Regions from separate parts of the Paenibacillus sp. J22R232 genome, predicted to be linked through region 2. Evidence: a T-box and tRNA genes for the amino acid it is inferred to sense, from the RefSeq annotation. Region 2 holds a T-box; the other holds one or more tRNA genes.
The links. The T-box of region 2 lies ahead of AC0YN3_RS12840 (valine--tRNA ligase). A T-box ahead of a tRNA ligase gene usually reads a tRNA of that ligase, here a tRNA-Val.
Positions count from the first base shown of each region.

Region 1: it has a tRNA-Val gene. The T-box ahead of AC0YN3_RS12840 (valine--tRNA ligase) is inferred to sense a tRNA for this amino acid. The anticodon was not compared.

Region 1 is NZ_JBWDNK010000001.1:364,123-371,688, forward strand. It holds gene AC0YN3_RS01740 (ASCH domain-containing protein) at 81-416, shown strand; gene AC0YN3_RS01745 (hypothetical protein) at 506-916, shown strand; gene AC0YN3_RS01750 (putative metallopeptidase) at 950-1,648, shown strand; gene AC0YN3_RS01755 (sigma factor-like helix-turn-helix DNA-binding protein) at 1,796-2,416, shown strand; gene AC0YN3_RS01760 (helix-turn-helix domain-containing protein) at 2,456-2,668, shown strand; tRNA gene AC0YN3_RS01765 (tRNA-Val) at 2,827-2,899, opposite strand; gene AC0YN3_RS01770 (aspartyl-phosphate phosphatase Spo0E family protein) at 2,943-3,110, opposite strand; gene AC0YN3_RS01775 (YjfB family protein) at 3,346-3,519, opposite strand; gene AC0YN3_RS01780 (hypothetical protein) at 3,677-3,844, shown strand; gene AC0YN3_RS01785 (DUF3892 domain-containing protein) at 3,977-4,228, shown strand; gene AC0YN3_RS01790 (MBL fold metallo-hydrolase) at 4,307-5,035, opposite strand; gene AC0YN3_RS01795 (hypothetical protein) at 5,166-5,369, shown strand; gene AC0YN3_RS01800 (stalk domain-containing protein) at 5,539-6,102, shown strand; gene AC0YN3_RS01805 (DUF1292 domain-containing protein) at 6,217-6,525, shown strand; gene AC0YN3_RS01810 (DUF1885 family protein) at 6,617-7,033, opposite strand; gene AC0YN3_RS01815 (aminotransferase class I/II-fold pyridoxal phosphate-dependent enzyme) at 7,169-7,566, opposite strand, start outside.
Region 2 is NZ_JBWDNK010000003.1:413,002-420,567, forward strand. It holds gene cobA (uroporphyrinogen-III C-methyltransferase) at 1-625, shown strand, start outside; gene hemB (porphobilinogen synthase) at 626-1,627, shown strand; gene hemL (glutamate-1-semialdehyde 2,1-aminomutase) at 1,632-2,933, shown strand; gene AC0YN3_RS12830 (RluA family pseudouridine synthase) at 2,957-3,967, shown strand; gene AC0YN3_RS12835 (LysM peptidoglycan-binding domain-containing protein) at 4,057-5,397, shown strand; T-box leader at 5,517-5,757, shown strand; gene AC0YN3_RS12840 (valine--tRNA ligase) at 5,815-7,566, shown strand, end outside.

The sequences.
Region 1 (7,566 bases), on a different contig from region 2:
CTTTTAAAGGAAGTGAGTACCATCTTTATATAGTACCGTGAATATAAAGCTTGAATATTGAGATGTATGGGAGGTGTAGCATGAAAGGATTGATTATCAAATCGCCATGGATCGAGAAGATACTAGCAGGCGAGAAAGTCTGGGAGATAAGAGGTTCAAACACGAATATCCGTGGAACCATCGCTCTTATAAAAAGCGGAAGTGGAATGATATATGGAACAGTTGTATTAACGAATTGTTTCCAAGTTACTCAAGAAGCAATGTATCAGGGATTTAAAAATCATCGTATAAGTGCAGATTATGATATTCCATACAAAAAATGCTATGCGTGGGAGCTGAGTTCACCAGTAATCTACCCTGAGCAAATACCTTATAAGCATCCACAGGGGGCAGTTATTTGGGTGAACATATCATGAATAAGCAAATACAAGAGCAACATATATTTTTTTGTTAAAAAACCGAACATATGTGCTGGATTTATCAAGTGAGGAGGCAAACATCCGGAATGTACTACATCAGTGAATTACAAGAAAAAATCGTTTTGGCGCTCCGAGAGCACCCTGGCTCCAGCTACGCCAAAATGGTTAAAATAACTGGTTTGCCACATGGCGGAGTAGATGAAAAGGTAAAAAAGTTATTGGCGAAAGGAATTGTTAGCAGAGAAGGAAGGCTGCGGCATTATAGGTTATTCGCTTCAGATGATCCATACGAGGTTACCGAAGGCGGGAAAAGGCCCAAAGTACCAAAAGGTATTATAGCTGATCCCGCTCTACAAGAAGCTGCAGCATTTCAACTAAGTGACGATCAACTCTTTTATATCAAAAATCATAAGGACCTCCCGCGAAGCGAGTTAGCTCGCAGGCTTGGGATCAGTAAGCTAGAGCTTAATTTTGCATTGGATCAAAAACGAAAGTAATTATTCCAAATTCTAAATCGAGGAGCGATATAGATGGCAAAGAAAGCAAAGACGGAAAAGTTTCATTCGGAGGCAGAACCGGCAGTATACACACTTCTGAACAGCGTGATGGAGAAGCATCACAAGCATTTCAGGGATTCTGAATTCCTGATTCTTTTCAAACACGGAGGCTGGATGTCTCGTGGCAGAACGGCATTCGCTAGATTCAAGGTTCTTGCTGACGACATGCGCCGGACGCTCGATAAGGATGCGGTACTATACATTAACTGCGATGTATGGCGCAAGATGACGGAGCCGCAGCAACGCTATTTCTTGGATGAGGCCTTTCTTGGGTTGGATTTTAAAACAAATGCCAAAGGCGATACACTCGAACATCCTGGAGATGGCCGCGTGCTTCTCAAACTAGTACCGCCTGACCTTGAGGCCTTTGTCGAGGCAATTAAGCGTCATGGCCCCATTGCCGAGGATGTAAAGCGGCTGCTCAAAGGTTTGAAGGATCTCGGGCAAATGACGATCGAAGATGTGAAAGAGGAACCGCCGGCGCCGCCGCATGAGGGGATAAAAGTAGTAATCGGCAGTGACGGAGTAGTGGAAGGCGTCGAAGATGAAAACCAGCTAACGCTCGAAGAAGCTGCTGCAGCTGCCGAAGCTGCACAAAATGATCCTATGCATAGAGTTAAAGGCGATTCCGCTCCCGATCCAGACGAACAGGAGGACGATGATCTCGAATGAGAAGGAAACGAGATAATCTGAAGCACGGTCTAAACGGACTGTTTTATGGAATGATCTGGGTCGGCGTCTATCTATTAATCGAAGCACTTATTAAATAAGCATAAGCCCCGGTTTGTCCGGGGCAATCCCACAAAGGGGCGTGGCAAGGTGGGGAAAAAGGATTTTATACCGGATTTGGACGAACGGGGCTTTATGCTCCACTTAGAAGATCTGAAGAAATCGTATAGAGCAACGCTTAATTTTTGGTCTGCTAAAAGAAAAGACCTTGAAGATGAGCTACAATCAAAAACAAACACTTTAATCGAATTGCTCCCTAAAAAGGAACATAAAGCCGAACGCTTGCGCTTACGCAACGAATTCCCTGATTTACATGAGCGCATCAAGGATATAAAAGAAGTCACTTCTGATTTGAATTATGCAATCAATTGGCTCCATAGTGGCCGAGAGCCCGGCACGAAACGCGGTGTAGATCGAAGGAGCGTTTATCAAAACACTGTGCTGCTTGATCCAATGATTATGGCCGCGTATGCAAACCCGAGTAATAGCCGGAGTGGTAGCTCATTGACTGAAGACGAAAAGACATCTCTTAGGGAGGTACTGGAGATTCTTAGCCCGCAAGAAAAAGAATGCTACGTGATGGCACATGGACATTGTATACCCCAGCAGCAGATCGCACGCTTGATGAATCTCTCTGAGGGCACTGTCGCAACGTATATCAAACGCGCACATGATAAAGTTTCGGCTGGGTGGCAAGGGACTTTGTTCTAATTTTGTATTTGTTAATATAATTAAAGGGAGATGGCGATAATGGAAAGCATTAAGCAAAAAGAATCGCTTGAAGTTATAGATATACAAAACATTTTAAATTGTGGTCGTCGTCAAGCGTATGAATTAGTGAATTCGGGACAATTCCATGTAGTGCGAGTTGGAACCAAAATAAAAGTTTCCAAGCGTCTTTTTTTCGAGTGGTATGAGGGTAAGGACTTCACGGAATGGTTAGACAGGAAGGGACGGGCTTAAAAGCCTGGCTCTTTTTTTGGCACCACATACACTTTAGTTGAGTGCAGGGCACCAATCCGGCACCAATTTTAAATATCAGCCAAAATAATTAATGACGTATAAAAAGAAAAAAAGCCATGAGCCCAGTGTTTACAAGGCTTCATGGCTTTTTTATTAAATGATCTGAACAGGGTTCGAACCTGTGACCCCTACCCTGTCAAGATAGTGCTCTCCCAGCTGAGCTACCAGATCATATTAGCGACAATTAATAATATATCAGGGTGAAGCAGAGAAGTCAACACTTATTATTTGCCAATGCCCAGGAATATTCATTGAGGAGACGATCCAGCTCTTGGCTGATCTTAACGACAGCTTGATCGGTGAAATTATTGCAAGCTTCAAATAATCGTATCATTTCTGCTCGAAGTTCTTCAATTTTTTGCTGGTAAAAACCGTGTTCCATGACAATCCCTCCAACTTTTCATTTGTTAAGACAAGAATAAACGAAGGTTGTTAGAATTTTTCCAAAATGCAATTAGATTAATGTTAGTTTTTCGAACATTGCGCTAGCTTGCAGCCTTCGTATGAGATTAACTACACGGTTTAGACTATTCTGAAACAACTTCAGAATGACTAATCTGTAACTTTAAGGAAATATGAGCGAAATTCAATCGGGTTTTGCTTCGTACATTTGAAGTTTAAACACGAATATCAATCGTTTGTCCAAGGTTTGGCTGTGCGCTTTTCAGCATGTTCACAATATCTTGTCCTTGCTGCGTAGCCTGTTCTTTCGCTAGAGATAACACTTGGATGCTGGCTGAAAGTGCTAAACTGTTATGATTCATGATGATAGATGTTGCTGCGATATCCATTTCACACCTCCTACTTAAGTTATCGGCATGAAGGAGGAACTTTTTTACATGTAAGGTATAATTAAAGTCGTTTTATCGGATTGCGAGCTTGTTTTCGTATACTAAAGTCGAAATGATCGGCATACCTTTAAAGAAAGAGCGCGGGAGGCGGTTTCTGTTGGCTGCAGAGTATGCCTATTTAGCCCTCTGGCTATTAGGGATGTTTGGCATTATCGGATTAGTTATCGGTGCCGTGGCGAAGTTTGCCATGGAGGATTCATTATCGCATGACGAGCAATTCGTATGGAGAAGGCGGCTGCCGGCAGATGCAATAAAAAGGAAATAAAACCAAGGAACCGGCTTAAGCCTCCAAATAGGCAAGCCGGTTTTTTTTATTCGTCTCGTGCATAATAATCCTCTACGAATGGGAACGATATAGATTGGCTTCAACAACTTGAATAGAAGAGAGGTATTCACGATGAACGATTTGAATGGCGGTCAGAATGCGAGAGAGCATATTGTAGCTGTGCAAAAGGATGGAGACGGAGATCTTACAGCCTTCAAAACAAGCAGCGGAAGAGTTCTTGATTATGGAACGGCACTTCAAGAAGTACAAGCCGGCAATATTGCAGGGGTGAATACGTTTAAAGGCAGGGACGGAGAGTTTTATATCCGAGGCGACGCAGATGGAGATCCGACTAACAATCTGGACCAGCTTCCTCTTTTTTAAGCGAAGTAGTTAATGCTATTAAATATAGGGACGCAACACCACAAAAAAGGCGCTTGCATGCAAGCGCCTTTTTTTCGTTTAAGCGAGCTCGTAAGTGACATGCTGTTCGACGACTCGCATGAGACCGGTACGACCCGCGTGCTGATCGATCGCGTCTCCATAATGCATCAGCCAGGTTTTTTGCTGGATTGCATCAGGAAGACTGAGCAGTTCATCCAAAGTGGCATGAACGACACCAGGCGCTTCTAGCTGACAATCGTGGTAAATCGTTGACACGCCTCCATCAACCAATTGCTGCAGGAGCTCTGGATCAAATCGCATATCTGCCGTATAAAAGAAGTTTCCGTTAAATAGGAAGGAGTAGCTCGGTTTGTTAGGTATATGCTTGGTTTGGATCAGCTTAACCTTAAGTCCAGGAAATAGCTCGTTTTCTATATCCGGCTTTAGCGGGCGGACCTCGAAGAAATCTTCGAGGCGTTCAAGAGGCCCCTGCGTTAATCCGCCGCGCAAGGTCTGCTCCCAGAGGGGCTCGACAAGCGTTTCCGCAATATAGAGAACGGGTTTGCGATTATATTTGAACATCATCTGGAACGCATATTCCTCCAACCCGCCGACATGGTCTCCATGAATGTGGCTGATTAACACCGCGTCAAGCTCGTGAAAAGATATGCCTTGCTGATGAATTGCCTTCGGCAGCGTAATGCCGCAATCTACAAGCAGCCGAAAGCCGTTTACTTCAATAAGGCCATTGTTATTATCGTATTTTTTGGCAAAAGCACTGCCTGTTCCAATCATTGTTATGTTCATGCCAGTACCCCCTCATCATTCCACATGTTTAATGTACCAAATTTTTCATGCTCCTGACAATTGCTGATGCACATTCGCCCTTCATTACATACAATGCTAAAGCGATACGCATAGTGGAGGCGAATGAAGGATGAGCAAAGGTAAAGGTAAAGTTGCTAAGAAAAAACAGCCTGCAAGCGACCGGAAACAATACAATTACAAGCTTGTACTCTCGGATACGTGCGCGGTTTGCAAAACACCCTGTGCAAGAGGCATGAATTATTTGGCCAGAATGAGAACGGCTGGCTCGGTCGGGAAGGGCGTTCCTTGCGTACTGACGAGAACCTTCGGGTAATGACGAGAAATAATCATTTGTATTTCCCAGGCAAGCGCAGGTTTCAACATCATTTGACAGCGTTGGTCCTCTAGCACTAGCGGCAAAATAGTTTGTTCTCCCGCGCAACTTTGCCTGGATTTCTGAGTATAACCTTTCATCCAGGCTATCGGATGGAGGGCTTACAACTATGAAACTCAGAAAAGTTGGCATTCTGCTTCTGCTGTTGTCAGTGTGGGGCGGTACCATGATGTTTGCGGATTCCGCATCTCAGAAGGTACGCGTCATTATTAACGGTTCAGAGCAGGATGACGGCGGATTAATTGCAGAGAACAAAACCTACTTGCCGCTTCGTCAACTAGCTACTTCGATGCAAGCTATCGTCGAATGGGATAATCAAAGCAAACGGGCCACGGTATATAAGCCAAATGTCCATATGTTCTTATTCCAGAATAATGCGGTATTCGGCAATGTAGCCAAAGGCTATCAAGGAAAGTTTAAAGTTTTTGCGCAAATTGATAATTTGAAAACAGATGTTACAGCCGTTAAGGTATCGATATTCGATCCGAACGGGAAAGAAAAAGTGATTCAAACGGAGAGCGTGAATACCTCAAAAGACAATTTCTGGTATGCGACAGATGAGATCGATTATAAATTCGAAGCCAGCGGCAAGTATCCCATTCGCTTCTTTCTAAAGCTGAAAGGTTCGGATGAATGGACTGCCGTTTCCGAGAAATTAATTTCTTCCCTTTAATGCAGCTGGCATCCGGACGCTCCGTTTCCATTAGGAGCGTTTTCGTTTGACCATTGATAGAATGTCATGTTACTATACGATAGTCTGTATACATTATTGAAATGGGGTAATAACATGAGCGAGCATCAGCATAGCGATGATTGCGGATGTGGTGAAGATCACGAGCATGAAGAGCATGTCTTTATCGTGACTGACGACGAGGGCCAGGAACGTGAAATGGTCATGGTTTATACGTTTGAATCGGAAAACAATGTATATGCGGTACTATTGGATCGCAATGATCCAGAAGCGGACGGCGTTATTTTCCGTATTGAAGAAGAGAACGACGAGTCGTTCCTAGTCGGTATCGAAGACGATGCAGAGTGGGATCGCGTTACTGCGATTTATGAGGAAATTGCTCGTACGGAGAGCGAAGAGAAGTAATCCTGCTTCGAATCCAAGCAAGCACCAAATGACAAAAGATCGGCAAGCGACGCTTGCCGATCTTTTTGCGTTCCATGTCTCAGCTATGATGTTATTTCCTAGGATTAAAATAAATCGTTCGTCCATTGAACATGGTGAGCTCCGCTTTCAGTCGGCCGGCTATATATTTGCAAAGCTCGTTGGCCTTCGCTTTGTCACCATGCGTAGCTTCGTCGGGCAGAACGACCTGAAGGCAGGGGACGATGCTGCCGGAGACGCTTGCCGCCACGCTGGGACCGAATATGATGTGTTTATAAAGCGGATTGATGCCCTTTAAGTAAAACCAACGGTCATCCTGCTTTTCTTCTATCGTGTACGGAAAGGCAGCCTCGGCATAATTCCAATCAAGCTGAGAGCCCGTGAGGGCGGCTTGCTCACGGTAATGCAAGAGCTGGTCCTTGATTTCCGCCACATCAAGATTATCCACGACGGAACCTTGCACGAATTTTATGTAAGCGCTTTGACTCATCGCAACTCACCTCTCACAACATCATAGCACGTCAAATTTAGGATGACAATAAGTGGAATATTGGCAGTAAGCGTACAGAAAAGAGCTGCCCTAAGTCATCCAGATGACCTTCGGAGCAGCTCCTTATTGCCGCAATTATGAAATCGCAGTTTCTTCAACGATTACTTTGACAAATTCAATGCTGCGATCTTCAGGACCTTTAACCGGAAGACCGACTTGCACATGATCGACGATATAATCGATATTTTTTTGCGTTATAACCTCGCCTGGCAGCAGAATCGGAATGCCTGGCGGATACACATAAATAAATTCGGCAATGATCCTTCCGGCAGACTCTTTGAATGGAAGCACTTCTGTCTCTCCATAGAAAGCGTCGCGCGGCGTCAACGACAGCTGAGGGATATCAGGGATCTTGACGACGAGCTCACGTGCTTCTGCGCCTTCATGGAACCTCTCTGACAGCCCGCGAAGCGATACCAGCAATTTTGAAATGGAATCAGAGGTATCTCCAGGCGTAACTAGGCAAAGAATGT
Region 2 (7,566 bases):
TACAAGCGTGAACGGCGTTAACTATTTTTTAGGGTGGCTTCGCAAATTCAGAATTGACATCCGTAGGTTTTTTGGTGCTAAAATCGCGGCGGTAGGTCCGAAGACGGCAGCAGCGCTCGCTGAGCATGGACTTATCGCTGAGGTGCTTCCGATGAAGTTTTACGCGGAAGGTCTTCTTGAACAGCTAAAGCCCCAGCTTAAGGCGGGTGAACGAGTGCTGCTGCCGCGAGGCGATCTCGCTCGCGAGGTGCTGCCGCTGGAGCTGAAGGCAATGGGCCTTGTTCCTACGGAGATTGACGTTTACGAGACGGTGCTTGCCGAGCAGCAGGACGAGCTTGCGCTTGAGTGGATTCTGGAGAAGGAAATCCATATGATTACGTTCACGAGCTCATCGACAGTAACGAATCTGCTGGAGCTTCTGAAACGTAAAGGCGTGGCTGATCCGGTAGCGCTGCTTGCGGGCATTCCGATTGCAAGCATGGGACCGATCACGACCAAAACCGCGCAGGAAGCTGGTTTAGTCGTTACGATTGAGCCGGAAGCAGCTACGCTGGACGGCTTGCTTCAAGCGATCGTCGGTTATCAGCAAAGCCAGCTAGCCGAAAAGGCAAGGGAGGAACTATAAATGTTACGTTTTCCAACGGTTAGAAACCGTAGATTGCGCAAATCGCAAGCACTTAGAAATCTTGTTAGAGAAACGACGCTTGGCGTTCATGATTTCATATATCCGATTTTTGTAACGCACGGCACGAACATCAAGGAAGAGATTCCGTCCATGCCTGGAGTTTATCATCTTTCCATGGATCTATTGGAGGATGAAATCCGGGATGTCGTCGCCACCGGCATACAATCGGTACTGCTGTTTGGCTTGCCGGAGCATAAGGATGCTCTAGGCACCTCTGCTTATGCATCAGACGGCATTGTTCAGCAAGCGATCCGTGCGGTAAAAGAATGGGCGCCGGAGCTCGTTGTCGTTGCCGATACATGCTTATGCCAATTTACCGATCATGGCCATTGCGGCATCGTGCATGTGCATGAAGAGTCCGGCATTGCGGAAGTGGATAACGATTCCTCCTTGGACCTGCTTGTGCAGACAGCGGTATCGCAAGCCGAGGCTGGCGCCGATATTATTGCGCCATCGAATATGATGGACGGCTTTGTGCTGGCGATTCGTCAAGGTCTTGATGACGCTGGCTTCAGCGATGTGCCGATCATGTCGTATTCCGTGAAGTTTTCGTCTGCGTATTACGGGCCTTTCCGTGATGCTGCCCATTCCGCGCCTCAATTCGGAGACCGCAAAACGTATCAAATGGATCCGGCAAACGGTCGCGAGGCGCTGCGCGAAGCGGAGACCGATATTGCGGAAGGCGCCGACATGCTCATGGTTAAGCCGGCTTTGGCATATTTGGACATCGTGAGGCAGCTTAAGGATAAATACCACTTGCCTGTCGTCGCGTATAACGTAAGCGCGGAATATTCAATGGTCAAAGCGGCTGCAGCCAATGGCTGGATCGACGAGAAATCGATTGTGCTGGAGACGCTGCTTGGGATGAAGCGGGCAGGCGCGGATCTGATCATTACGTATCATGCAAAGGATGCGGCACGCTGGTTGAAGGGAGAGGTATAAGCAAATGAGTGAAAAGTCGAACCTAAGAAATGACTCGCGCTCGGTAGAGGCTTTCGCAAGAGCGAAGAAGGTCATTCCCGGCGGAGTGAACAGCCCGGTGCGGGCATTCAAGTCGGTGGGCTTAAATCCTGTCTATATGGAGCGCGGACAAGGAAGCCGCATTTATGATATCGACGGCAACAGCTATATTGATTACGTGGCTTCATGGGGGCCGCTCATTATGGGACATGCCCACCCTGAGGTTATTGAAGCGATTAAGCGAACGGCGGAGAAGGGGACAAGCTTCGGTGCTCCTACAGAGCTGGAGACGCTCATGGCTGAGCTCGTTTGCGAACGGGTGCCCTCCGTTGATATCGTCCGTATGGTTAACTCCGGCACGGAAGCAACGATGAGCGCAATTAGACTTGCCAGGGGCTACACGAAACGCAACAAAATATTGAAATTCGAAGGCTCCTACCACGGTCATTCGGATAGCTTGCTAATCAAAGCAGGGTCGGGTGTTGCCACTCTCGGCTTGCCTGACAGTCCGGGCGTTCCCGAGCATGTCGCGTCTCATACGATTACGGTTCCATACAATGATATCGAATCGGTAAAGCTGGCTTTTGAAAAATTCGGCGAAGAAATTGCCTGCGTTATCGTAGAGCCCGTTGCCGGCAATATGGGCGTTGTTCCTCCCTTGCCAGGTTTTCTTCAGGGACTGCGCGACGTGACGACCCAATACGGAACCGTGCTTATTTTTGATGAGGTTATGACCGGTTTCCGCGTGGGCTACAGCTGTGCGCAGGGGCTTTATGACATTAAGCCGGATCTGACCTGCTTCGGCAAGGTCATCGGCGGTGGCTTGCCCGTAGGCGCATACGGCGGCAAACGTGAGCTGATGGAACTGATTGCGCCTAGCGGACCCATTTATCAGGCGGGTACGCTGTCGGGCAACCCGCTTGCGATGGCTGCAGGCTTTGCGACGCTAAGCTTGCTGACACCTCAGGTTTATGAGCTGCTGGAGCGCCAAGCGGTAAGACTGCATCTCGGCTTTGAATCCAATGCCCGCAAGCTTGGCATTCCGAGCACGATTAACCGCGTAGGCTCCATGGTATGTCCGTTCTTCACCGAGACGACGGTTATCAATTTCGAGACTGCCAAAACATCGGATCTGGAAAGATTCAAGGCGTATTTTGCTTCGATGCTTGATCTGGGCATTAGCGTGGCTCCATCCCAATTTGAAGGCATGTTTGTATCGGCCGTTCATACCGATGAGGATATCGATGCTACGGTGGAGGCGCATCACGCCGCATTAAGCCGTTTATAGGGTTATGAATAGGAGGAACGGGAATGGTTGATGGTCGTGTAAAGAGGAACGGCAAGTGGCTTGAGCTGGACGATGCAGCTCTCCGGGCCATAGCCGCTGCTCCAGCTCCAGCCATTGATCCCCCTTCGGAGAAAGGTCCGGCGGCAACGCCGGAGCTGTCACAGCCTCGGGCTGGCAGTCATCCGCATATCGTGCGGCAGTGGCTGCTGGCCCGTTCCTTTTTTCCGCAGAAGTGGGTTAATCGGTTATTTTCAGTCGGCGGGATTCGCTGGGAAGGCGATGTGCTTCAACTGCTCGCGTTCCCTCCGGTAGATCCGCGCAGTGACGCCGTCTACCGAAATATCCGTTTGGATTCGATTGAGCCCCTGCCTAAGGTGCTTTACGAGGATGAGTTCTGCATCGTCTTTGACAAGCCTGCAGGAATGGCTGTCCATGGCTCTTCCCCAGGACAAGCCGGCACATTGGATGATGCGGCGGCCAGGCATCTCTTGGCACAAGGCGATCCGTTAAACGTTCGCCATATCCATAGACTCGATGACGATACGTCGGGTCCGGTTCTCTATGCCAAAAACGATTTGGCGCAGTGGAAGCTCGACGAGTCTATGCGGGCAAAGTCGATTGACAGGCATTATATCGCCGTTGTGCACGGGCAGCTATCCAAAGCCAAAGGCAAGATCGATGCTCCGATTGGCAAGGACAGGCATCACCGTTCAAGAAGGCGGGTATCCGATCAAGGAGATGAGGCGATTAGCCATTATGAGGTGATAGTCTCGAATGCCGAAATGTCGCTGATCCGCGTTAAGCTGGAGACGGGACGCACGCATCAAATACGCGTCCATCTAAGTTACATCGGCCACCCGCTGGTGGGAGATAGCTTATACGGCGGAGATACCCGTTTGCTAGGCCACCAAGCGCTGCATGGGGAAAAGCTGGTATTCGCCCATCCTTGGACAGACCAGGCCATGGAAATCGCTTCGCCATGGCCGCAGTGGCTGGCTCACCTGTCGGGAAAGATGCCGGCACGACCAAAATGATAGTCATGCTCCAGCTTCTCCTACCATATAGATAAGTAGTGAATGTAAAGTTAGACCAAGCATTCAGTAGGAGAGGGGAGGACTTTAGCGTGTCGGATCAAACGAACGGATTACGCTTTGACGTGTATGAGCGCGTCCATTTGCCCGATGATGTTGCGGCAATTGACGAGCTGGAGGAAATCGAGCTTGTTCCCCGCATTCAGGTTATCGACCAGGGGGATCATGCTGTGCTTAGAGGGCAGCTTCTTCTGAGCGGTGTGTATCGGAGTCAAACCGATTCCGAGAATTCACTCACGCTTGAGCACTGGATACCGGTTGAAATAACGCTGCCAATGAACCGGATATCGCGGCTGGATGACATTTCGATCGAGATCGATAATTTCGATGTGGATTTATTGTCGGCGCGAACGCTGAACATTACGGGCGTATTATCGCTGCGGGGCATTTCTGCCCAGCCTGTTTTGGAGCAGGAGGAAATCTGGCGCGAGGAACCGTTCACCGTCGTGCATCAACGTGAAATGTACGAGGAGCGCGTTCCGGAAGCGCATGATGGACAGAATGCGGCGATTGAAACGCCGTACATACCAGCAGAAGAGCTATACGGCAGGCAAGAGGAAATTGCTTATGAACAGCAGGAAGAGCAGACGGACGAATCGGAGGCGATCGTTACGATTTCTTCCGTTGCTTCGGATACCGGCTGGAGCTCTTCGCAGCTGTTTGCGAATCCGAAGCAGCAGGCGGAAGAAGATGCCGGACCTGCGGAGGATGAGCGGGAAATAACGTTAGCCTCGCAGCAGTTCGCGAGCGAAGGCTGGCTCACAACGTCATCGGCGTATGCGAATGCGAACGCAAGCTTCGCGCAGCCGGTTGAAGGGTCATCCGAGCCGTCGGAGCAAGAACGTATCGCATTTGCAGAATCGGAAGCATTGGCAGAGGAAGAAGCGGAAGCATTGGCAGAAGCAGAGGCAGAGGAAGAAGCGAAAGCTTCATCCGAGCCGACCGAAGCAGCATTGCCTCCGCAGCGAGTCGAGCCCGAACCTGAAAAGCAAGAGCTGCGGATCGCTTTCAATGGCAAGCAGCCTCAAGACGGGGCAGGCACGCCGCCGGACGTCGGAATACTGACCTTGCTGCAAACAAGCAGGCGCGAGCAAGCAGCCCGCGAGGCTGCCGAGCAGGTGGTTGCGCAGCAGCGGGCGGATGAGGAAGCTAGGGTGCAAGCGTCAGGCGACGAGATTGAATGGAAGAACCTGTTCCTCGGGAAACGATCGGAGGACACGGAATTCCGCAAAATCAGGATGTGCATCGTGCAGCGCGACGAGACGCTCGACGTCATTGCTTCTCGCTATAGCCTAAACCCGAGAGAAATCGTCATTTACAACCGATTGGAAGATTCAGGAGTATCGGAAGGACAGCTATTGTATATTCCATAATGCGTTGCTTGGCGGAAATGCCCTTGTTGCTCAAAAAAATGAGCGATAAGGGCATTTCTTGCGTTAGTTTGGTTGACTCAGCTTTGTAAGAAAGGTATGATTAAAGATATATATGCGTTATAACGACATTGAAGGGGAATAGTAGACAGCAAAGCCTTCAGAGAGTGGAACCGTTACGCTGAGAGGTTCCGCAGGAAGTGACTGCTACGAGTCGCCCCGGAGTTGCCTGAGCCAAGTGGGTGCAACCTGTGCCCTACCGAATTCAGGCCGGCTACAGCCGTTATCTGTTTGAGTGCCATGCGTATTTCGTTCGCGTGGAACAAAGGTGGTACCACGGAAGCTAAACCTTTCGTCCTTTATGTTGAGGGCGGCAGGTTTTTTTTGTGTTTGTAGATCGATTTATGGAGGATGGAACGAATGTCAGAAAATCAAACGACAACTGCAATGCCAACAACCTATGATCCGAAGGCAGCTGAGCAGAAATGGTACGATTACTGGATGCAGGGGAAATTTTTTGAAGCGGGCAAGCGCCCGGACGCGGAGACGTATACGATTGTTATCCCGCCTCCAAACGTAACGGGCATGCTTCATATCGGTCATGCGCTAGATTTCACGCTGCAGGATATTTTGATTAGGACGAAGCGGATGCAAGGCTACGATGCGCTATGGCTGCCTGGCACGGATCACGCGGGCATCGCGACGCAGACGAGAGTAGAACAGAAGCTGCGCGAGCAAGGCGTGTCCCGTTACGATCTTGGACGCGAGGCGTTTTTGGAGAAGGTTTGGGAGTGGAAGGAAGAGTACGCGAACACCATCCGCGACCAATGGGCGAAGATGGGACTCTCCCTCGATTATTCGAGAGAACGTTTCACGCTCGATGAAGGCTTATCCAAAGCGGTACGCGAGGTTTTCGTAAAGCTGTACGAGAAAGGGCTCATTTACCGCGGCAAAAAAATTATCAACTGGGATCCGGCCGCACGCACGGCGCTTTCCGATATTGAGGTTGAGCATAAGGAAGTTAACGGACATCTGTACCATTTGAAGTACCCGCTCAAAGACGGATCGGGCTTTATCACGGTGGCAACGACCCGTCCGGAAACGATGCTTGGCGATACGGCGGTAGCCGTTCATCCCGAGGATGACCGCTATAAGCATATGATTGGGCAAATGATCGTGCTTCCGGTTGTCGGACGCGAGATTCCGATCATTGCCGATGAATACGTTGACAAAGAATTTGGCTCAGGAGCCGTGAAAATTACGCCGGCGCATGACCCGAACGACTTCGAGATGGGTGAGCGCCACAGCCTGCCTCAGATTATCGTTATGGACGAAACGGGCACGATGAACGCCGAAGCCGGTCCTTACCAAGGGCTTGACCGCGCGGATTGCCGCAAGCAGCTCGTTAAGGATTTGCAGGAGCAAGGCGTATGCGTCCACATCGAGGACCATGTGCATCAGGTTGGACACAGCGAGCGCAGCGGCGCCGTTGTCGAGCCGTATCTGTCGACGCAATGGTTCGTTGCGATGAAACCGCTCGCCGAAGCTGCGATTGCTGCCCAGAAGTCTGGGAAAGGCGTGAACTTCGTACCGGAACGGTTCGAGAAAATTTACTTGCACTGGATTGAGAACGTACGCGATTGGTGCATATCGAGGCAGCTATGGTGGGGTCATCGCATCCCGGCATGGTATGACGAGTCGACCGGCGAAATGCATGTGTCCCGCGAGGATATGGCAGGCGAGCATCTTAGCCAGGACAACGACGTGCTCGATACATGGTTCAGCTCGGCGCTTTGGCCGTTCTCTACGCTCGGCTGGCCGGATCAAACCGAGGACCTGAAACGCTTTTACCCCACGGACGTACTCGTAACGGGCTATGATATCATTTACTTCTGGGTTGCGCGCATGATCTTTACGGCGCTCGAATTTACGGAGCAATCACCATTCAAGGACGTATTGATCCACGGCCTCGTTCGCGATTCCGATGGCCAGAAGATGTCGAAATCGAAAGGCAACGGCGTTGACCCGCTCGAGGTTATCGAGAAGTACGGCGCAGATGCCATGCGGTACATGATCTCCACAAGCAGCACGCCGGGACAGGATCTGCGTTTCCGCTGGGAGAAGGTAGAGCAGGCCCGTAATTTCGCGAACAAAATATGGAACGCATCGCGC